Regions from separate parts of the Petroclostridium xylanilyticum genome, predicted to be linked through region 2. Evidence: riboswitches for the same ligand, from Rfam matches in the RefSeq annotation. Region 2 holds a riboswitch; each other region holds the start of a gene.

What was found. Region 2 has a riboswitch for S-adenosylmethionine ahead of CIB29_RS13030 (trans-sulfuration enzyme family protein). Riboswitches for the same ligand answer to the same signal wherever they lie in the genome.
Region 1: it holds a riboswitch for S-adenosylmethionine, as region 2 does, so the genes downstream of both, CIB29_RS06370 (homocysteine synthase) here and CIB29_RS13030 (trans-sulfuration enzyme family protein) in region 2, are expected to answer to the same signal.
Region 3: it holds a riboswitch for S-adenosylmethionine, as region 2 does, so the genes downstream of both, metK (methionine adenosyltransferase) here and CIB29_RS13030 (trans-sulfuration enzyme family protein) in region 2, are expected to answer to the same signal.

Annotation. Positions count from the first base shown of each region.
Region 1 is NZ_NPML01000011.1:133,481-141,433, forward strand. Features, by position in the region: gene metX (homoserine O-acetyltransferase MetX) at 163-1,278, opposite strand; gene CIB29_RS06370 (homocysteine synthase) at 1,305-2,591, opposite strand; SAM riboswitch class I at 2,669-2,770, opposite strand; gene CIB29_RS06375 (GerMN domain-containing protein) at 2,829-3,782, opposite strand; gene CIB29_RS06380 (sensor histidine kinase) at 3,869-5,242, opposite strand; gene CIB29_RS06385 (response regulator transcription factor) at 5,268-5,954, opposite strand; gene CIB29_RS06390 (helix-hairpin-helix domain-containing protein) at 5,967-6,602, opposite strand; gene CIB29_RS06395 (D-alanyl-D-alanine carboxypeptidase family protein) at 6,787-7,953, shown strand, end outside.
Region 2 is NZ_NPML01000019.1:151,151-159,103, reverse strand. Features, by position in the region: gene CIB29_RS13035 (spermine/spermidine synthase domain-containing protein) at 106-2,424, shown strand; SAM riboswitch class I at 2,654-2,753, shown strand; gene CIB29_RS13030 (trans-sulfuration enzyme family protein) at 2,821-3,969, shown strand; gene CIB29_RS13025 (trans-sulfuration enzyme family protein) at 3,966-5,105, shown strand; gene larE (ATP-dependent sacrificial sulfur transferase LarE) at 5,162-5,962, shown strand; gene CIB29_RS13015 (transposase family protein) at 6,016-6,165, shown strand; gene CIB29_RS13010 (AraC family transcriptional regulator) at 6,625-7,464, shown strand; gene CIB29_RS18950 (sugar phosphate isomerase/epimerase family protein) at 7,807-7,953, shown strand, end outside.
Region 3 is NZ_NPML01000013.1:294,962-302,914, reverse strand. Features, by position in the region: gene CIB29_RS09210 (glycosyltransferase family 2 protein) at 1-793, shown strand, start outside; gene CIB29_RS09205 (GtrA family protein) at 762-1,184, shown strand; gene CIB29_RS09200 (response regulator transcription factor) at 1,313-2,008, shown strand; gene pnpS (two-component system histidine kinase PnpS) at 2,022-3,782, shown strand; gene phoU (phosphate signaling complex protein PhoU) at 3,817-4,476, shown strand; gene CIB29_RS09185 (COG2426 family protein) at 4,745-5,215, shown strand; SAM riboswitch class I at 5,277-5,378, shown strand; gene metK (methionine adenosyltransferase) at 5,454-6,644, shown strand; gene CIB29_RS09175 (glycosyltransferase) at 6,849-7,202, shown strand; gene CIB29_RS09170 (MerR family DNA-binding transcriptional regulator) at 7,558-7,944, shown strand; gene CIB29_RS09165 (RNA-guided endonuclease InsQ/TnpB family protein) at 7,928-7,953, shown strand, end outside.

The DNA.
Region 1 (7,953 bases), on a different contig from region 2:
GTTATATAGGTGTATTCCTTCTTCGTTGCTTGATTCAAGTTTAATTCTAGAGGAGTGGAGAGTATAATCCACTGAAAATGTTTATACTGCTCACTTTCCACTGTCCACTAATTCTATTGTTAGATTTCGTTTTGATATTTTAAATTTCATACCTCAAATATGTCATAATTTAGCAAAGAAATTTCTAATAATGGGCTCCATTTTCCCTGATTCAATTAAAAATCCATCATGACCAAAGGGTGACTTTATTTCTTTATACTCCACATCAATATTATTCCTCTTCATATCCTGCACAAGCTCCTTCTGTTGACATACAGGGAAAAGAATATCAGAACTTATTCCTATTACCAATGCTTTTCCCTTAAAGGCCTTTAAAGCATTGTCTATGCCGCCAAAGTCTCTCCCCAATTCAAATAAATCCATTGCCCTGGTAAGATAAAGGTAGCTGTTGGCATCAAATCTTTGTACCAGTTTTTTTCCCTGGTAGTGGAGATAGCTCTCTACTTCAAATTCGTTATTAAAGCTTTCGAAGAGATTATTTCCTTCTCTGGCTCTTCTTCCAAACTTTTTTAACATAGATTCGTCACTCTGGTATGTAATCATACCAACCATTCTGGCCAGGGAAAGCCCTGATTCGGGCTGATTCTTGTTGTCATAGTAATCTCCATTATTCCAGTAAGGGTCAAGGGTGATTGCTTTTCTCTGTACCTCATTAAATGCAATAGCTTGTGGGTTCAGGCTCTTTGGTGCTGCCATAACAATAATACTGCCTACCATTTCAGGGTACTGTACTGCCCATTCCAGTGCCTGCATTCCCCCCACAGAACCGCCCACTACTGATACCAGATGACTGACTCCCAGGTAGTCCAGTAACCTTTTTTGAACATTCACCATATCTTTTATAGTAATAATAGGGAAATCCATCCCATACCTTTTTCCTGTTTTAGGATTTACAGAAGACGGACCGGTAGTACCCTGGCATCCCCCTAACACATTGGAACAAATAAAGCAATATTTGGAGGTATCAAACATCAAACCTTTTCCAACAAATTTTTCCCACCACCCCTCTTTAGGATCGTAAGGGTCATGCCGTGTAACATGGGAATCCCCTGTTAATGCATGAGTTATTAATACAACATTCGTTTTATCCTGATTCATCTCACCAAATATCTCATAGGCAACAGTAATAGGGCCAAACTTTTTACCACATTCTAAAATAAAATCTTCATTTTCTGCAAAGGTATAAAACTGTTTATAGCTGCTTGCAGTATTACTCACTACTAGTTTCCCCCTCATGCCTGAAATTATTTAGTCGCTTTGTCAATTGCCTGTTCCAAATCGAATATTAAATCCTCTGCATCTTCTATTCCAATAGATAACCTTACCATATCCGGACTGACCCCTGCAGCTTTTAACCCTTCTTCTGAAAGCTGGGAATGCGTGGTACTTGCAGGATGAATCACCAGGGATTTTGCATCTCCGACATTGGCAAGATGTGAAAAAATTTCCAGGCTATCGATAAATTTTTTTCCTGCCTCGACCCCGCCTTCAAGACCAAAAGTAAATATTGCTCCCTGTCCCTTCGGCAGATACTTTTGTGCCAGATGGTAGTATTTGTTGGTTTCCAAACCGGGATAATTGACCCAGCCTACTTTTGGATGGTTCTCCAAATACCGTGCTATCGCCAGTGCATTGGAACAGTGCTTTTGCATTCTAAGTGAAAGCGTCTCCAAACCTTGAAGGAATAGAAAAGAGTTAAACGGAGAAACCGCCGGCCCATAATCTCTTAATAGTTGAACGCGGGCCTTGATAATAAAAGCAGCCGCACCAATATCTTTTACGTAATTGACACCGTGATAGCTGGGGTCGGGTTCAGATAATCCAGGGAACTTTCCGTTATCCCAGTTAAACTTCCCGCTGTCTACAATAATTCCTCCCATAGAAGTACCGTGCCCGCCTATGAATTTGGTAGCAGAATGTATCACTATATCAGCACCAAAGTCAAACGGTCTGCACAAATATGGAGTTGTAAAAGTACTGTCAACGATGAGTGGTACTCCATTCTCATGAGCAATATTAGCTATTGCTTCCAGGTCGGCAACATTAATGGTCGGGTTTCCTATCGTTTCAACAAAATAGGCCTTGGTTTTTTCTGTAGTAGCATTACGAAAGTTCTCCGGGTCATCAGGATTCACAAGTTTCACATTGATCCCCAGTTTCGGAAAAGAGTGCGTAAATAAGTTGAAGGTACCACCATATAATGTGCTTGCGGAAACTATTTCATCTCCTGCTCCTGCTATATTAAGGATAGCCAATACAACAGCAGCATGGCCGGAAGCTACTGCCAGGGCGCCAACACCACCTTCTAAAGCTGCAACTCTTGCTTCAAATACTTCCTGCGTTGGATTGGAAAATCTGGTGTATATGTGTCCGTTTTCTTTTAATGCAAAAAGATTTGCAGCATGCTCAGAATCTCTAAACATATATGCAGTCGTCTGATAGATGGGTACGGCCCTCGAGCCGGTAGCAGAATCGGGCACCTGCCCTGCATGTACTTGCAACGTATCAAAACCTAGATTTCTTTTTCTCATATATTACTGCCTCCTTAAAAAACAAAAATTAAAACCTCCTGTGAGACAGGAGGCTTATTATTTTTCTCTATTAATTCCTCTTATCTCTCAGGTAAAAACCTGCTGGATTTAGCACCACTGCGATTTACGCCGGTTGCCGGGCTTCACTGGGCCAGTCCCTCCGCCACTCTTGATAAGATTTAACCTTTATTAAATTAATATGATTTTAACATTGACTTTAACATTTGTCAATAAAAATTACTTTTTGATAATTTCAGGATCTCTTTCAACAGGCTCTTTTAATGCCATATGCCCTTTAAAGGTTTCAATCTTTTGTCCTTCTATTAAAAATTGTACTTTATTAATATGTTCAAGCTCGGTAAGTGAATTAACAATAGAATAAATCGTCATAATTTCACCTGCGGATCCCCCGGGGTGTTCTGTCCTAAACTCATTGGACAAATTTACAAAACATATACCCTCTTTTGTTTCTATGGAAAGCAGTTTCGTTTGTGCGGGTACCGTAGCAAAAAGATTTTTATCCTTAGGCCCCTTAATAAGCTCTTCTATTACATATTTCTCCACAGGCTCGTTATCTTTAACCACTACTACTCTCTTCTCAGGTACGAGATTCTCCCAGCCATTTCCGGCAAAGTATAACGTCAATGTAGTTTTGTCTTTTTCTGAAGGAGCGGCTTCAAACACTACGTCATCTTTACCTAAAGGTCCAAAAGGTTTGCCGCTGGGACCAATAAGTTCTTTTCCTTCTACTAAAATCAATACCTTCTGTATATTAGGTAAATCAGATAATGTATTCACCAGTGAAAAGCGTGCAACGATCTCGCCAATATCACCCGATTTATAATATTCCTTCGAAAAATTAACTGTGACTAAAGTACCCTCTTGCTTAATATCCAGTAACTTAGTCCCTTCCGGAATGGCTTTTTTCATTTCTAAACTTACAGGCCCTTTTAGTAATTCCTGTATGGCGATTTTAGGCAATTTCTTTGTATCTTCCACAACAACTTCTCTGGTCTCGGATAATATTTTACTATTTTCCTTATCGGTAAAATACAAGTTTATTTTTTGTTTATTTTGTGGTTTTGCCTGAAGCATGTCCGCTGATTTTTTTATATCACCTCTACCCATACTGCAACCCCACATAAAAGCAATAATTAAAAGTAATACTGAGACCAGAAATATTTTTTTCATACAAAAACCTCCAAAAAATCATACTATAGCTTGAATAAGTATATATGATAAAGTTTACAAAAACATTACTAATTGTTACGAAAATATTAAGTTTCACGATAAGGAATAGTAATCTTAAACCTACTTCCCTTTCCTTCTTCGCTTTCTACCTGTATATCTCCTCCATGAAGCTTTACAGCGTCCAATGCGATTGAAAGCCCCAGCCCTGTACCGCCGGTTTCCCTCGCTCTTGCCTTATCAACTCTATAAAACCTGTCAAAGATTTTGTTTATTTCAGTACCGGAAATGCCAATCCCATTATCTTCTACAATGATAGTAACGCTGTATTCAGACTTATCAATGTCTATTGTTACATTTCCTCCTTCCGGAGTATACTTAATACTGTTGTCAACAATATTAAAAATTGCCTCCCATATTTTATCTTCATCAACCAGTACAAAAATATCTTCATTAGCTTTTAATCTTAATTCTATACCCTTTTTCCCGGCCAAAGGAGATAAGCTTTTTACTATTCCCTGCAAAAGCGCCTTCATGTTGACATTTTTCATTTCCAATTCATTTTCAAAGATATCCATCCTGGTAAGCATAAGGAGTTTATCAATAATTCTTGATAAACGGTTGATCTCGTTATTGATATCGCTCAAAAACTCTTTTATAATCGGCATCTCCAATTGCTGCATATGCATAAGGGACTCTGCTAACACTTTAATCGAACTCAGGGGTGTTTTAAGTTCATGGGAGGCATCGGATACAAATTGGTGCCTTTTTTCTTCCACCTGATTTAAACGTTCGATCATTTTATTAAAAGCTGTTCCCAATTGAGCAATTTCATCATTTCCTCTTATTTCAACCTTTCGATTTAGCTTTCCATCAGACATATCCCTGATTGCAGCAGTCAATTCTTCTACAGGACCCGTTATAACTCCTGCAAGAAAAAAACTTAATAACCCGATGAGCAAACTTACAACTAAGGTAATGCCGTATAGTTTTTTTCTGAAATCTTTTAAAAAGTCAACAATATTTTGTGCAGAGGTAGATAGATACACTACACCTCTCGTTTCTTTTTCCTTAACAATTGGTACTGCTGCATTAATGACCCATCCGGTTTCTTCTTCAAAATGAGTTTGCACATCATTGCCTTTCAGTGCCTTTACCACTTCCTCTTTTAAAAGCACCTTGCCTTTCAGGTTGTTTGCTTCAGCCGTATCAAATAAAACTTTGGCTTCTTTATCCGTTACGATAACCCGGATATTTTTATCAATTTCTAATTGCTTGATGGTCTGCTTAATCAATTCGTCGCTGTATTCGATATACTGTGAGGTGATATTTGCAACTACATTTGCCCTGGTAAGCAATTCTACACCTCTTTGATTAAAAGAGTATTCTTCTAAAGAATCCTGTATATAAATATCTATTAAAAATAATGTCAACAGAATAATAAGAAAATAGGTTATAACCACCCTCCACCTGATACTGAAGAACCGGTTACTGGATTTCTTTAAAATAATAACCAACTCCCCATTTTGTTAATATATAATCAGGTTCAGCCGGGTTGGGCTCGATTTTCTCTCTTAACCGCCTAACATGAACATCCACAGTCCTTATATCACCCGGATAATCATAACCCCAGATGATATCCAGCAGGTTCTCCCTGCTGTAGACTCTTCCCGGATTAGAAGCAAAAAGGTCAATCAGGTCAAACTCCTTCGCAGTCAATTCAATTTCCCTGCCTTTTATTTTTACCTTTCTCGAATTGTAATCCAGTTCAATATCCCCTTTGGATAAATTACCCTTGCGTGGTTCATGCCCGGATGATGTCACCCTTCTTAAAATTGCTTTTACCCTTGCCTTCAATTCTAAAATATTAAAGGGTTTGGTAAGATAATCATCAGCACCATATTCCAATCCAAGAATTTTATCAATGTCTTCATTCTTCGCAGTCAGCATGATGATAGGAACATTGGAAAACTCCCGGATCTTCTGGCATACTGTAAGTCCGTCAACCTTAGGCAACATTAAATCCAGTATAATAATATCTATACTTTTATCTTTTGCAAGCTTAATAGCTTCTTCACCATCGTAAGCTACTTCTACCTGGTAGCCATCTTGCTCAAAGTTAAATTTAATCCCTTTTACCAATAATTTTTCATCATCAACAATTAAAATCTTCAAAATAGTCCCTCCTCAACGCACTTCAATTAAATCTTTGATTTGTTCGAATTTTTTCTCTCCTATACCCGGTACATTCATTATATCTTCAATGGTCTTAAATCCGTTATTTTGATTTCTAAAATCAATAATTTTCTTTGCAGTAGCAGTCCCGATTCCGGGAAGTTTATCCAACTCCTCGGCACCGGCGGTGTTAATGTTGATCTTGCCGTTATTTCCCGATAACGTTTGCTGTGAAGATACCGCTTCCATGTTATTTACCCTTTCTCCTTTAGCAGGAATATACACATCCTGCCCATCCCTAAGCGGAGCCGCAAGGTTTACAGCATTTAAATCTGCGGTATCCAATTCACCTCCTGCTAATTTTAGAGCATCCCATACTCTTTTTCCTTCATCCAGAGTTACTACTCCAGGATTTTTGACCTGTCCTTTGATATGGACCATAATTTTCTTTGTCTCAGGTGGTTCCTGCTCCTTAACTAACTCTTTTTGTAACGCCAATTGTTGTGCATAAACCTGGTCAGTATCTTTCACTTCCAGTTGAATAGGTTTTGTTTTATTATAATTTAACATAAAAGTTCCGCCAATAGCAACCAATAAAACAAGAGATACTATTATTATAACCTTTTCTCTTTTTGTTAAGTTAAACATTTATTTATTCACCTCGCAAAAAGTGTTGTTGTAAGAACTATAAACTATTTTAATAGTAATATTCTATTTCATTTAAAAATTTCCTTTTTTTTTCTCAAAGTTTTTCTTCTTTTTTTCTGTAATTATTGACCATTTTCTGTTATACTAGATTAGGATATCTATATGATCAATAAGGGAGGTACTCATGCAAAAAAAAGTCGCACTTATAATTTTGTTTTTATTTTTTATTAATATCTTCGCTATACCTGTATATGCACAATCTCCTCAAATCAATTCTCCTTCTGTCATCTTGATTGATAGTGCTACCGGTAGAATTTTATATGAGAAAAACAGCCATGAAAAAATGTATCCTGCAAGTATTACTAAAATTATGACCGCCATACTGGCCTTGGAAAAAGGAAATCTTAATGACATTGTCACAGCAAGTTCAGAGGCTGTTTTAAGTGTTGATGCAGGCGGAAGTAATGTTGGTATATTACCTGGTGAAGAACTTTCTTTAGAAAATCTGTTATATGCACTGATGATATCGTCTGCTAACGAAAGTGCAAATGTGATTGCTGAGCACATAGCAGGTAGTATAGATGAATTTGTAAAGTTAATGAACCAAAGGGCTGCCGAATTAGGTGCTAAAGATACATATTTTGTAAACACCAATGGCCTTCACGATGACCGTCATGTAACAACCGCCTATGACATGGCATTGATTTCCAGACATGCTATGACAATACCTAAATTTAGAGAAATTGCAAATACAAGTTACTATGAAATACAACCCACAAATAAATATAATGAGAAAAGGTATCTTTCCAATACCAACCATCTGATCAATAAATACCGTGCAACCAGGTACTATAATTACTTATACGAGCCCGCAATCGGGATAAAAACCGGTTATACATCTAAAGCAAACCATACTCTGGTGGCTGCTGCAAAAAAGAACGGTCTCGAGCTTATTACGGTAGTAATGGGTTCAAAATTGGATGGAATGAAGTATCAGTCTTATGAAGATACTATTAACTTGTTTGAATACGGTTTTAACAACTTTGGTATGCAAACTATTGTAAAACCCGGGGATATTATCGATGAAGTAAAGGTAATGGATGCAAAGGCTAATGAACATGTAATCCTGCTGGCAGAGCAAGCTTTAACAGCTTTGCTGCCTAACAATGTGGATAAAAATACTATCCAAAAGGAGGTATATCCTCTTTCCAATATTAAAGCACCCATTAACAAAGGAGATGTATTAGGTTTTGCTACTTATAAATATCAAGACCAGGTCCTTGGAAAAGTTAACCTGGTTGCTGATAGAAATGTTGAACAGGAACCTATCGTTATTGTAAAAAATAAAACC
Region 2 (7,953 bases):
TGTTTACAAAAAATTCACAGTATTTTTATAGGTATAGTATATAATCAAAATACCAGTGAGTATTTTGCTCATATAAAATTTAACTTTTGAAAGGAGAAAAGGGATTTGTTAAAGGTAAGAAACTCCGGGGATAAAATTTTAGTTCTTTTAAGTGTGTTTTTTGTTTCAATATCATTATTTGTATACCAGGTTGTATTAACCAGAATATATTCTGCTATCCTCTGGTATCATTACGTATTTTTAATTACTTCCTTTGCAGTATTTGGATTGGGTATAGGAGGTATTATTGCTTATAGGCAGCAGGAAAAAAGAAGGGCAAATAAAGCCGAACCAAAAAGAAAAGCAGTACCGGATGCTGATGTACCTCCTATTCAATCCTTATATAAAGCATTGGTAGTACTTTCAATCTCCTATATATCGGTACTGGGAATAGTCTATATTCTACCTTATATTAACGGTTTATTGGTGTATGCCGTATTAGGGACTATACCTTTTATATTGGGTGGATATTATTTTTCTGTACTTTTCAGAGAACTTTCCGGAATAAGTAATAGACTGTATTTTGCTGACCTGCTGGGATCAGGATTGGGAAGCATCATTGTACTGCTATCACTAAATTATCTGGGGATGTATAGATCAGTTATTCTGATTTGTGTAATTGCTTCTTTAGCAGCATTACTGTTCGCAATCTTTTTAAAAAGAAAAAGTGCAGTTAACTATATTTTACCCGTGATATTTTTAGCAGGTCTTTTAATACCGGGTCAATATGTGAATTTCATTGAGCAGAATTTCAATGGGTTCACAACAAATGTTACAAAAACACTGGGAAAAATTGAAAAAGCGGGAGAAAAAGGTAAGATTGTCTATACCAAATGGAATGCCTTTTCAAGAACTGACGTTATAAAGGTTGAGGAAGACCCTGACCAGATGCTGGTAACAATCGATGGTGCTGCGAATGCGCCTATGTACAGATTTGATGGAAATACTGAAAGCCTTAATAAGTATAAGAAAGATACCGAATATATGCCTTTTTCGTTTGGAAAAAATGACAGTACGCTAATTATCGGGCCTGGAGGAGGAAGAGACGTACTATATGCACTTGCCGGTGGAAGTAAGGATATCACCGCTGTCGAAATTAATACTTCCAGCATAGACGCAGTAAGACATTTTAAAGATTATAACGGGAATATTTACGACAGACCTGAAGTACGGGTATACGGTGAGGATGGACGGAACTATATAAGAAAGACAAAAGATAAGTACGATGTCATATTTCTATCGCTGGTAATGACCAGTACTTCTCAGGGTGCCGGCTATGCGCTTTCTGAAAACTATATATATACTGTTGAGGCAATGCAGGACTACCTTGACCATCTTAAAGAGGACGGTAAACTAGCGTTTTTAACCCATGACCAGGAAGACCTGGGGAAAATAGTAGCAACTGCCATACTAGCATTAAAGAATAAGGGTATACCGGTTAAAGATGCACCTAAATATATGGCAATCTTTAAGAAAAATATGCCCCAGAGCCAGCATGGCGGGGAGCACATTCACAATCCCATGGTGATTATCAAAAATACGCCTTTTACACAAGAGCAGAGTAAAGAACTGGCACAGAAAGCAGTGGAAAATGGAAATATCCCTTTGTTTACACCCCACATCTATGAGCAGGGTCCTCTTGGTCATATAAAAGAAGAGCATATTTCCATGGCAGAATACCTGACAGGTTTTAGTTATAACGTAACGCCTGCAACAGACGACAGCCCGTATTTTTATAACTTTACCAAAGGAATTTCGCCTATATTACTCTTTATACTTTCTGCTGTGATAGTAGGGGGTATGGTTTTATTTATTCCTTATGTTGCCCAACATGGCGCTTCAAGGCCTGCGTTGTATTTTAGCGGCCTGGGTGCCGGGTTCATGCTGATAGAAATTCCTCTCATACAGAAATTTATACTGTACCTCGGTCATCCCGTGCTGGCATTTACCTATGTACTTGCAGCATTGCTGATAGGCTGCGGGTTGGGTGCCTTTATGAGCAGCAGTAAGTTGTTTAATAGAACTATTAAAAATGTATATATGCCTCCTGTATTAATTGTTATAATCAATATGATATTAATTGGTATATTGGGAGGTGTATTTAAAAATACTTCCGACTGGAGCCTGGTCAATAGAATTCTTATTTCATCCATCATCGTGATGATCCAGGGATTCTTTATGGGCATGCCTTTCCCGAGAGGACTTAAACTGTTAAGTGAAAGCGGAAGAAGCGATATCATTCCGGTTATGTGGGGTATTAACGGGGTAATGTCGGTAGTTGGTTCTGTGCTGTCCATTATATTATCTATGGAATTTGGCTTTAACGGTGCATTGATAGCAGGAGGAATTGCTTATATTTTAGTGAGTTTGCAAAATAAAATATAAGAGAAACTTCATTAAATAATAGCCTGCACGTTTCAATGGAGAAGTGTCAGGCTATTTTTACATCTTTTAGGAAAACATTTCAAGCTTTTTATATACTATTGACAAAACATCAATCTTATAGTAATATCTTACTAAACATATAAGAATTATATAAATTATCAGAATACTTAAATTTGACATCAAATGTTAACATTATATAAAAGTTAAGGCATCGAACAATTGAATAACATTCTTATCAAGAGCGGTGGAGGGAACGGCCCTTTGAAGCCCGGCAACCAGCATTAATGTATTGGTGCCAAGTCCGTCAGAGATATTCTGGAAGATGAGATTACAACTCCTATTCTCAACTGCAGAATAGGGGTTTTTTTAAGTTTTAAAAAGAAGGAGAATGCAATGATGAACATTGAAACGATTGTTGCCCAGGCAGGTATTGGTGCAGATTCTGAGAAAGGCTCCATTAGTGTTCCAATCTATCACAGTGCAACCTTTCGGCATATAGCTCTGGGTGTATCAACCGGATATGATTACAGCCGAACATCTAATCCAACCCGGAAGGTATTGGAGGATTTGGCAGCGGAGTTGGAAGGAGGGTGTGGAGGCTATGCTTTTGCTTCTGGTATGGCCGCTGTTACAGCAGTATTAATGATTTTTTCTAAAGGGGATCATTTAATTGTATCTGATGATTTATATGGTGGAACTTATAGGGTTTTAGACAAAATATTCTGTAGATATGGAATTACAGCCAGCTATGTGGATACGTCTAACGTCGAAGAAGTGATAGCAGCCATCCAGCCGGAAGTTACAAAAGCTATATTTATTGAAAGTCCTACCAATCCATTAATGAAAATCACCAACATCCGGGAGGTTGCTTCGGTAGCAAAAAGCAGAGGGATATTAACCATTGTAGACAACACCTTCATGACTCCCTATCTACAGCAGCCTATTAAGTTAGGTGCAGATATTGTTGTGCATAGTGCTACTAAGTATCTAGGCGGCCATAATGATGTTTTAGGAGGTATTGTCGTAGGAGCTACTCAAGAATTATGTGAAAAAATTAAATTTATTCAAAACTCTACAGGAGGAGTTTTAGGACCTCAGGACAGTTGGCTAATGATTAGAGGCATTAAAACATTAGCTGTCCGAATGGACCGGCAGCAGGATAATGCTTTTAAAATAGCAAAATGGCTCAAAGAGAGACCAGAGGTTAAAGAGGTCTATTATCCTGGTTTGCCAGGACACCCGGGTCATAATATTATAAGCGAACAGGCCAAAGGATATGGGGCGATGATCTCGTTTAAAGTAAAGCGTAAAGAATTTATCGAACGAATTATCAACAGGGTTAGGATTATATCTTTTGCAGAAAGTCTCGGCGGGGTGGAAAGCTTAATAACATATCCTGCCAAGCAAACCCACGGGGATATCCCAGAAGAAGTGAGAAACCGTATTGGTGTGACCGACGATTTGTTAAGATTATCTGTGGGTATAGAAAATGCTGATGATTTGCTAAAAGACCTGGAACAAGCTATGGAAGGAGGGAGAGCATGAGATATGGGACCAAGATTTTGCATAACGGTAATGAAACAGATCCGAATACAGGAGCCCTCAGTATCCCTATCTACCAGGTTTCCACATTTCATCAAGAAGATATCGATAGACCTGGCAAATATGATTATGCACGTTCCGGCAATCCTACCAGGGAAGCATTGGAGCGTACTATAGCAGCATTGGAAGGGGGAACCTATGGATATGCCTTTGCATCGGGAATGGCAGCAGTTTCATCAGTGCTGGCTATATTTCGGCCGGGGGATCATATCATAGCAGCAGAGGACCTTTATGGTGGAACATACCGGATTCTCACACGATTTTTCTGTGAATTTGGCATTGAAGTAACCTTTATAGATGCAACAGATGTAAATGCCATAGAGAAAGCTGTTAGAAACAATACCCGTGCTCTCTATCTGGAATCTCCGTCCAATCCTCTTTTAAAAATTACGGATTTAGGGGCAGCTGTAGATATTGCAAGGAGGCATAACCTTATAACCATCATTGATAATACCTTTATGTCTCCCTATTTCCAGCGGCCTCTGGATTTAGGCATTGATATTTCCATTCACAGCGCAACCAAGTTCATTGGAGGTCATAGTGATGTAATCGGGGGACTGGTAGTTACCAAACGGGAAGATCTTGCAAAAAAAATATATTTTGTTCAAAACGGGTATGGTGCAGTATTAGGACCCCAGGATTGCTGGCTTCTGCATAGAGGAATCAAAACTCTGAGAGCAAGGATGGAGATACAGCAGCAATCAGCTGATAAAATTGCCCGGTGGTTAAAAAATCAACCATGGGTGGAAGAGGTCTTTTATCCAGGGCTTGAAAGTCATAATGGATACGCTGTTCATGCGGCACAGGCAACCGGAGCAGGTGCAGTGCTTTCTTTTAAAACTGTCACAGAAAAAGTTGCAAAGAGTATCATGAAAAATGTAAAAATATGGTCAGTCGCAGTTAGCCTCGGTGGAGTAGAGTCTATCATGTCATACCCTGTGAAGATGTCCCATGCTTCTATGCCAGAAGAAGAGCGTAGGAGATTGGGAATTACAGATACATTGATCCGGTTATCAGCAGGATTGGAAGAAGTTGAGGATTTGATGGAAGATATAGAAAAAGGTGCAATACTGGTATGAAAATACGAATTTAATTGTATTATATAAATATTTATAAGGATAAGGAGATTGTTAATATGTTAGAACAAAAATTCAACGATTTAAAAAATTATATAAAAAGCCTGGGAAGCGTTGCAGTAGCATACTCCGGAGGTGTTGATAGTACCTTTTTAATAAAAGTTGCTCATGATGTTTTAGGGGAGAAAGCGATTGCTGTTACTGCCCGTTCTTCTACCTATCCTGAGAGGGAGTTTAATGAAGCAGTAGAATATATTAAGGATATTGGTGCACAACATATTGTTATCATTTCTGAAGAATTGGATATTGAAGGGTTTTCAAACAATCCTACAAATAGATGTTATTACTGTAAAAAAGAACTGTTTCGGAAGGTTGGGGAAGTAGCTAAAGAAAAAGGAATACAATATGTTGCCGATGGCTCCAATTATGATGACCTGAATGACTACAGGCCTGGTATGCAGGCAGCGAGGGAATTACAGGTAGTAAGTCCCCTAAAATACGCTAAGTTGACAAAAGAAGATATTCGAATACTGTCGAAACAACTTGGGCTGCCGACCTGGGATAAGCCTGCCTTTGCCTGTCTTTCATCAAGGTTTCCTTATGGACACAAGATTACCAGAGAAAAATTATCAATGGTTGAAAAAGCGGAACAATACCTCATGGACCTGGGTTTTAGACAGCTGCGCGTACGCCACCATGGAGAGACTGCCAGAATCGAAATAGGTGAACAGGAGTTTGACAGGTTTCTGGATAGAGCATTAATGCGTAAAGTAGCTGAAAAGTTAAAAAGCTTAGGTTTTACTTATGTGTGCCTGGATTTGGAAGGTTATCGTATCGGAAGTATGAATGAGGTATTATAGAAGATGAATTTAAAAAAGTCACGGCTATTTAAGGGAGTTTTTTTAAACATTTTATGATAATATTTGATCCAAGACAGGAAGGAAAAGTCTGGCATAAACTGGTTGATATATTATTTATAGCAGTAGTTGCAGTGGTTTACGGATTTAACGAGTGGGAAGAAAAGCTCCTGAAAATCTTGCAATGCTTAAAAGACTTGCATTAAATATGGTAAGAAAAGATGAAAAAAGACATCCGAAAAAAGCCTAAGGATAAGAAAAGTACATGCATTACTTGATGAAGAATATTTAGAATATATATTAAGAATAAATTTTGGATGAGACCGAAGAGGCTTAAAATGAATACTTTTACCTTACTGGGTGTCTCCAATAAGGAACACCTGGTTAGTAGAGTATTGCCTTTTTTAAGCTGTATCAGTCAAGACCCTGGGCGTGTCACGTACCTGTTCATTATAATACCAGGGGACACATCAATAAAAATTTGCCTGTCTTATATGATTAATGCTGTAATAGCATTTTTTAAAAAAACTTGTGAAAAGGTTTTAGCAGGAAATGAGTTCATGAATTTGCCGTGTGTATACGTAATCTCCGACTTTAAAACTCTCAATTATTCCTGTATAATATATATATCGATTCTTTACTTTTACGGTGATATGGGAGTTATTATGGAAAAAACATTTTGCAGATACAAGACCAATGAAAATAATTTTAATTTTGTCCATTCAGTTGCACAACCCCCGGGTGATTTTCCCGTGCATATCCATGATTTATACGAGCTGTATTATTTTATTTCGGGAGATGTTACCTACTACATTGAGGGACAGGCATACAATATTAAACGCAATGACATCCTCATTATCAACAACCGTGAGCTTCACAGACCCGTATTTAATTCAACCCGCCCCTACGAAAGAATGGTTATACATTTTAAACCGGAATATGTTTCTTTATTCCAAAGTAAAGAATATAATCTGTTATATTATTTTGAAAAAAGAAGGCTGGGACAATATAACAGAATCGAATCGGAAGATGTGCTGCAATTTGGTATAAACAAATATTTTAACCAAATTGAAAAATGTGCCACGGAAGAATCAGCCGAACGTCATGTAATGATTAAAACTGTTTTTGTCCAGATGTTGGTAGCACTGAATAAAATATTTGATCAAAAGAAAAATGTGGTCACAAGCTCTTTCGGATATGATAAGAAAATAAGTGCCATATTGGATTTTATTAATAATCATCTGGATGAAAAAATTACACTTGATACATTGGAACATAAGTTCTTTGTTAATAAATATTACCTGTGCCATCTTTTTAAGAAAAACACAGGCTTTACAGTAATTGAATACATCACTTACAAACGGATTATGAAAGCAAAGGAACTTTTGCTTGCCGGAATACCAGCCACTGAAGCGTGTCATTCCGTTGGCTTCTCCGATTACTCCAATTTTTATAAGGTATTTAAAAAAATTATAGGTGTATCTCCCAGAAATTTTACAAAATAGCTATCAAATTATAGATATCATTGCTTGTTTTTACATTTTATGATGTAGTTTTAATTCAAAAACAATTGGTAGCTCGTAATCTGTATCTACAATAAGATGCAATTTATATCAGAACCATTTAACAACCTTTTCTCAGGCAGTTCCATCTTCACGAACGCCTCTATATGTTTTTTTGCCCCAGTCTGTATCCAGATCACGACGCCCATCTGCTTCTTTATTTTCTCTTCCAGATAGAGATTGAATCGCTTTACCGTACAAATAGTGTTTTTTGTGGTATTACTCAAACACGCATTCTACCGTCTTTTTTGGGGTAAAATTATTTTTAGCCTATTCGCTTTCTATTTGCTATATCTGAATTTCGGAACATCTAAAAAGTATATAGATAATGTTCATGTAAAGGATGTCAAAAAAACTGACACGGGAAATGTGTTTGTGCCGGTAGGCCACGGAGATATTGATTGGAAGGGGCAGATGAACGATTTAAAAACC
Region 3 (7,953 bases), on a different contig from region 2:
TTTTTCAAGAAACTTTGGACACCAGATTGCGATTAGTGCGGGGATGGACAATGCAGCAGGGCGGGCTGTTGTAGTAATTGATGCAGACTTACAGGACCCCCCTGAAGTGATTCTTAAGATGGCAGAAAAGTGGAAACAGGGTTATGAGGTTGTATATGGCAAGAGAATGAAAAGAAAAGGTGAGAGCTTTTTTAAGAAATTTACAGCAGTTGTTTTTTACAGGCTGCTCAGGAGCTTAACCAATGTTGATATTCCTGTTGATACGGGTGACTTTAGATTGATTGACCGCAGGGTATGTGATGTGATGAAAGGATTAAAAGAAAAAAATAGATATGTACGAGGATTGGTAAGTTGGGTAGGATTTCGCCAGGCAGCAGTTGAATATATAAGAGAGGAAAGGTGGGCAGGAGAAACAAAATATCCCCTGAAAAAGATGATACGGTTTGCCCTGGATGCCATAACATCCTTTTCCTATAAGCCTTTAAAGGCTGCAACCTATCTAGGGCTAACGCTGGGTATTACAAGTTTTCTTTATCTGATGATTGTGTTTAATCAGACGCAATTTGTCCAAACTGCAGTGGCGCCATCGGTATCTATCGGTATGGCAAACCTGATTTTTAAAGGTGCCATAGCGATAAATCTGGTTTTTAATGCTGCCATATTATTGGTGTTAGGAATAATTGGTGAATATGTAGGGAGAATCTATGATGAATCAAAAGATAGACCGCTATATATTATAAAAAATAAAGTAGGCTTTGATTATGATAAAAGGAATAATGAGACTCATCAGTGAGTACAAAAAATTCATCCGGCAGTTTATAAAATTTAATATTGTAGGTGTGTCCAATACATTGGTAGATTTTGGAATATTTGTTATCTTAAATATAATGGGAGTATTTTATATTTATGCCCAGGTGATATCTTACGGCTGCGGTATTATGAACAGCTATATACTTAACAGGTATTGGACATTTAATTATAAAGGAATATCACATCACTTTACCATTTTTAAGTTTTTAGGAGTGAATCTATTATCATTGGGGATATCGCTTGCATTCCTATATATATTTCGGGATTATGCAGGTATCAATATTTTAGCCAGCAAAATAATTTCTACTTTTTTCTCTATGACAATCAATTTTTTTGGAAGTAAGTTCTGGGTTTTTAGTATTCCTTCAGGCTAAGTTTGTATTGAATCTGGAAAATATGAACTTAGCCTTGTTTTATTAAAAAAAGTATTAAGTTTGTATAGGTATTATGTTACAATAATGATAAGTAAATAGTAGGGACCTAAAAGTTAGAGGTGAATAGGATGGATAAAAAACAAATATTTGTAGTTGATGATGAAATGCATATTCGTGAATTGATTCAATATAATCTTCAAAAGCATGGCTATGAAGTAACTACCTTTGAAAAGGGTGAGGATCTCCTGCAAAAGCTTAAGCAAAGCCCGGCGGATATGATTTTGTTGGATCTAATGCTTCCGGGAATGGACGGGTTGGATGTTTGCAGGACACTGCGTTCTATGGATGAAACCAAGCACATACCCATTATTATGCTTACTGCAAAAAGTGAAGAATTTGACAGGGTTTTAGGCCTGGAAATGGGAGCGGACGATTATATTACCAAACCATTTAGTGTTCGGGAACTGGTCGCACGAATCAAGGCCGTATTTCGTAGGACAAATTATGAACCGGAGGCGCAGACTGAAACGGGAACCATTCATATAAAGGATATTACCATTAATCTAAATAAGCGGGAAGTTTACAAAGGGGATAAACTGCTTCAGTTAACACTTAAGGAGTTTGAACTTTTGAAAATACTTGCACTCAATAAAGGGCATGTATTGTCCAGGGATGTCTTACTGGATAAGATTTGGGGTTATGATTACTGCGGTGAAACAAGAACTGTAGATGTTCATATCAGGCATTTAAGGAAATTGATTGAGGACGAGGCGGAAAATTATATCGAAACGGTCCGGGGCGTTGGTTATAAGTTGAAGGGATAGGAGAATAATGGTCATGCAGAAAAAGATCATGATTAATTATATCCTAATAGTATTGCTTGGCACGCTAATCACCGGGGTATTTTCCTATCAAGTAGCCCAAAAACATTATGTCTCCGAAGTAGAAAATAAGCTGTTGGTTGTAGGGCATTTGATAAAAAAAGAAGTCCAGTTGATAAATGGAACTCGCAATACAGATAAATTAAATGAGCTTGCTGTGGATTATGGAGCAACAACAAAAATCCGGGTAACTTTTATTAATAAACAGGGGGAAGTCTTGGGGGACTCATCTACAGATTATACAACTCTTGAAAACCATGCAAATCGTCCGGAAATTATAGAGGCTTTTGAATATGGCATTGGTGAGAGTACCCGCTATAGTACTTCTATAGGAAATTATCTGAAATATGTGGCTATAAGAGTAGAGGGAGAGCCTGAACCTATCGTGCTTAGGTTGTCCATTCCTATTGAGGATATCAACAATATAAGGGAAAAAATGGTTTCCTATATTGCCCTGGGAATTTTTGTTGCATTTGTTATTGCAGGTCTTTTGGGAATACAATTCACCAATAAATTCACCAAACCTGTAAAGCAGTTAACAAACTTTGTTAGAAGTATTGCAAAGGGAAATTTTAAGGGAAGTATAAACATTGATGTCAACAATGAAATTGGTGAACTTGCGCATTCCTTTATGCACATGAAGAATGAACTGGATAAGACCATTACGGAACTATGGCAGAAAAATGTTGAAATGGAAACCATCATTAACAGCATGATCGGTGGATTAATTGCGTTAGATAACGATAATCGCATCATTTTAATAAACAATACTGCTATAAAGATGTTTAATATTAAAAATAAAAAGATTATAGGAGAAAATATCCTTCTGGTAGTCCGCAACCATGCTTTCAATCAATTTCTAAAGGAATACAGTGATGTTTTAACGCCTGAGAAACAGCAGGTTCTTGATATTCAATATGATGATAAATATTATAAGATTTACCGTTCACCCATAGAAACCAAAGCAGAAAAAAATAGTGTTATAGGGACGCTCTTTATCATACAGGATGTAACTAACATCCGAAAATTGGAACAGATCCGAAGTGAATTTGTATCTAACGTTACTCATGAATTAAAAACTCCTCTCACTTCTATTAAAGGATTTATTGATACTTTAAAGAGTGGAGCCATACATGATGAGGAAGTTGCAGAGCGCTTTCTTGATATTATTGACATAGAAGCAGAAAGACTTACCGTGCTTATTGAGGATATTCTTGAACTTTCAGAGATAGAAACAATGAAACAGGATGTACGCATAGATGATTACAATTTAGAGGATATTATAAAAGAAGTCATTGATATTGTTTCGCAGAATGCAGAGAAGAAAAATGTACAGGTATATTATGATATGGAACCCTCCATCTCACAGGTACATGTCAATAGGGACCGGTTAAAACAAATGTTGATTAACCTTGTGGATAATGGAATCAAATACAACAACCCCGGTGGCGAAGTGCAGATTGTATGTAAAAGATTCAACAAAAATATAGAGTTTCATGTTTGTGATAACGGTATAGGAATTGCGAACGAACATATTCCACGACTGTTTGAAAGATTTTACAGGGTAGACAAAGGGCGTTCCAGAAACCAAGGGGGGACGGGATTAGGTCTTTCGATTGTGAAACATATTGTAAACTTATATAATGGAGATATTCAGGTGAAAAGTGAAGTTGGAAAAGGAACAGAGTTCATAATTAGATTGCCTATTGCGATATAGTTATTTAACAAATTTAGCATAAGGGGGGAAAGGCATGAGTACAAGGCATGGATTTGATGAAAGTTTGCGGGATTTGCACTATGATGTTGTACGTATGGCAAGTTTGGTAGAGAAGTCTATTGAAGAAGCTATTCTTGCTTTAAAACAAAAAGATAAAGAACTGGCACAAAAGGTAATACAACAGGATGACGAAATAGATGAGATGGAAAGAGCCATAGAAAAAAAGTGCATCAGGTTGATAGCTACCCAGCAGCCCCTGGCAAAGGATTTAAGACTGATTACATCCATATTGAAAATGATCACTGACCTGGAGAGAATTGCTGACCATTCTGCAGATATTAGCGAACTTATACTAAAGATTGCAGATGAAGAATATATAAAACCGTTGGTAAATATTCCTAAAATGGCATCCGTAGCCCGTGATATGGTTAGGAGCGCTATAGATGCATACATCAATAATGATATAAAAATGGCAGAGGATGTTTGTTCCAAGGATAGTACCGTAGATAATTATTTTGAGTCCATTATTAACGATTTGCAGGAACTTATGAGAAAAAACCCTCAGAATATCAATCAGGCTACCACCTTTATATTTATAGTCAAATATATAGAAAAAATCGCTGACCATGCAACAAACCTGGGGGAATGGGTAATTTATATTATTACCGGAAGGCATGAGAGTTTAAATACGTGAGTTTAAATAAACATTTGCTTTTTATTTGCGTATATATTAAAATAGTGAGGGAAAATAGGCGGAAATCATTACACAGTTTAATATATAAATAACACTAAGTATGTTACATTATTGTTATTTTGTTCACGGTTCACAGTTCTCAGTTCACAGAAATTAGCCAAGAAAATACCGTGAACCGTGAACTGTGAACTAAAATAGACAATGTAAAGTACTTAGTAATACTTATATAGTAAAAATATTTTTATCATTTTATAAAGAGGTACAGTACATGGAGTTTATTTCTGAAATCTTTGGACAATTACGTAATGAGTTAACAGTTCTCGCAATAGCTGCAGTGCCTGTATTGGAATTGCGAGGAGCCATTCCGGTAGGTATGGCGATGAATATGGACTGGAAAGTAGTATATATATTAAGTGTGTTGGGAAATCTAATACCAATACCATTTATTATTATATATATGCGGCCGCTGTTCTCATTTTTAAGGAAAACCAAATACTTTCAAGGAATAATACAACGGATTGAGCAGAGAACCATGAAGAAAGCTGAAACGGTAATGAAGTATAGTGCTTTTGGATTGTTTATATTTGTTGCAATTCCTTTTCCGGGTACCGGGGCATGGACGGGGGCTATGATAGCAGCGATGCTGGATATGAGAATGAAATATGCGATACCGGCTATATCCTTAGGGGTAATTGCTGCCGGTATTTTGGTAATGAGTATAAGCTATCATATATTTTAATGGTTGACTATTTTGTCGATATATGCTATATTATACTCGAATTAAATTAATAATAATTGTTTCCTTATCAAGAGAGGTGGAGGGACAGGGCCCTGTGAAACCCGGCAACCTGCGTCAGCGAAGGTGCCAATTCCTTCAGAATAAATGTTCTGAGAGATGAGGAGAAAGTGTGGTTAATTACCCCCTCTTACTGTCAGCAAGAGGGGTTTAATATTTTTATAAAAGGAGAGAACGTTATATGTCGAGAAAGTTATTTACATCAGAATCTGTTACTGAGGGACATCCAGATAAAATCTGCGATCAAATTTCTGATGCTGTTTTGGACGCAATATTTGAAAAGGACCCAATGGCAAGAGTAGCCTGCGAAACATCTGTTACTACCGGGCTGGTATTGGTAGCAGGAGAAATTACCACCAGCTGTTATGTAGATATCCCCAAAATCGTAAGAGAAACAATTCGTGGAATAGGTTATGATAGAGCAAAATATGGCTTTGACTGTGATACGTGTGCTGTTTTGACTGCAATAGACGAGCAATCCCCTGACATTGCTATGGGGGTTGATAGAGCGTTGGAAGCTAAAAAAGGTGAAATGAGTGAAGAAGAGATAGCTGCGATAGGTGCAGGAGATCAGGGAATGATGTTTGGCTTCGCTTGTGATGAAACCCCTGAATTAATGCCTATGCCTATTGCACTTGCACATAGAATGGCAAGAAAACTGGCTGAAGTAAGAAAGAATGGTACTCTTGAATATCTCCGTCCGGATGGAAAGACTCAGGTAACTGTTGAATATGAAGATGACAGACCTGTTAGAATAGATACAATTGTCGTATCCACCCAACACAGTCCTGAAGTGGATCATGATACAATTGAAAAGGATATCATGGAGCATGTAGTTAAGCCTTCTGTTCCTGCAGAGTTATTGGATGCGCAGACCAAATATTTTATCAACCCAACCGGAAGGTTTGTTGTAGGAGGACCACAGGGAGATGCAGGCTTAACAGGAAGAAAGATTATCGTAGATACTTATGGTGGATATGCTCGTCACGGAGGCGGCGCTTTCTCAGGAAAAGATCCTACAAAAGTTGACAGATCTGCTGCCTATGCTGCAAGATATGTTGCAAAGAACGTTGTAGCTGCCGGATTGGCAAGAAAATGTGAAGTACAGCTTGCATATGCTATCGGTGTAGCAAAGCCTGTTTCAGTATTGGTAGAAACCTTCGGAACTGCAAAGATTCCGGAAGAAAAGATCCAAGAGCTCATTGTTAAGCATTTTGACCTGAGACCTGCCGGCATTATCAAGACTCTTGACCTGAGAAGACCAATATACAAACAAACCGCTGCTTACGGACACTTCGGAAGAACAGACGTAGATCTTCCATGGGAGAGAACAGATAAGGCGGAAATACTTAAGAAGGAAGCAAGCCTTTAATAGAATTGAGATATGTAAAATACTTGGTGCGTTCCATGTAATTTCAGAAACATAACTAAGCCTATCATTGGAATTTTTTTGATAACTCCAATGATAGGTTTTTGTTTATTTTTTTACAAACGCCCATACTGCAAATAAAGTACAAAAAACAAGGTTTCACCAAAACAACAGCATCCGCATATAGTAGTAGTGGGGTGATGCAACATGCTGGACATTCTTATTCAATCCCTGGTTTGTTTCTTTGCTGTGTACGGTGCAATCCAGATGGGATTTAATATCTATAATACTTTAACTGGCATACAGTATAAAAAAGATGATATATACATAATTGTTACCGTTAAAAATCAGCAAGACACAATAGAGGGGATCATCCGGTCGATTGTATGGCGGAGCTTGAATAATCATCACGGGGGGACCGTACCCAATATTTTAGTAGTCGACATGGGTTCAACCGACGATACGTTGAAAATACTGAATAAACTCTGTGGAGAATATGATTTCATTCAGGTTACTGATAGTGAAGGGTATATGAAAATACTACAGAAAATAATACATTAATAAAGTAAACGGCACAAATAATGATGAAAATATGCTTGATTGCTCAGGGCTTCGACATGGGGACGGTTCCTCAGTCGCATGAAAAGCGCATTCGACAGACGAACCGTCCCCAAGTCGCATCCCTTCTTCCTGCTAAAACGGACTTTTTTTGTGGTTTCGGTTTTACTCCTCACTCCCCACTATTTTCATATTTATATAAAAACTCCTTCACTCCAGCCTTCAAATGATGTATACTTAAAACAAATAAGCCTGTTTTATAGGGATTGACAACAGTTAATAAAAAGTTATAAAAAGTCATAAATTAATGTTGACATTTATAATTTAGTATAGTCTAATACAATTAGAGGTGGTTAATGTGAAGTATTATACTATACATGAGTTTTCTAAATTAGTTGGAAAAACTCCTCAAACATTAAGAAACTGGGACAAAAAAGGATTACTTATTCCACATCATACAGGTGCTAATGGATATAGATATTATTCGCATGACCAATTAAAACAAGTATTAAATATTAAAAAAGATAGATTGTTAAGATTTGGTTTTGAATTGGTGGAATATATATCTAATCTGTATGGATGTGAAATTGAAGTAATAGATAGTACAGAAAAAACTGAACAACAAGAACTTGTTGAAGATTTAGTGCAAATAATAACTGTATTTTCTTGTAAACTTCAAGGTAAAAGAGCAAACAAAGCACGTAAAATGATTGAGGAGTTGACCGAAGATGATAAAGACAATTAGAGTACAATT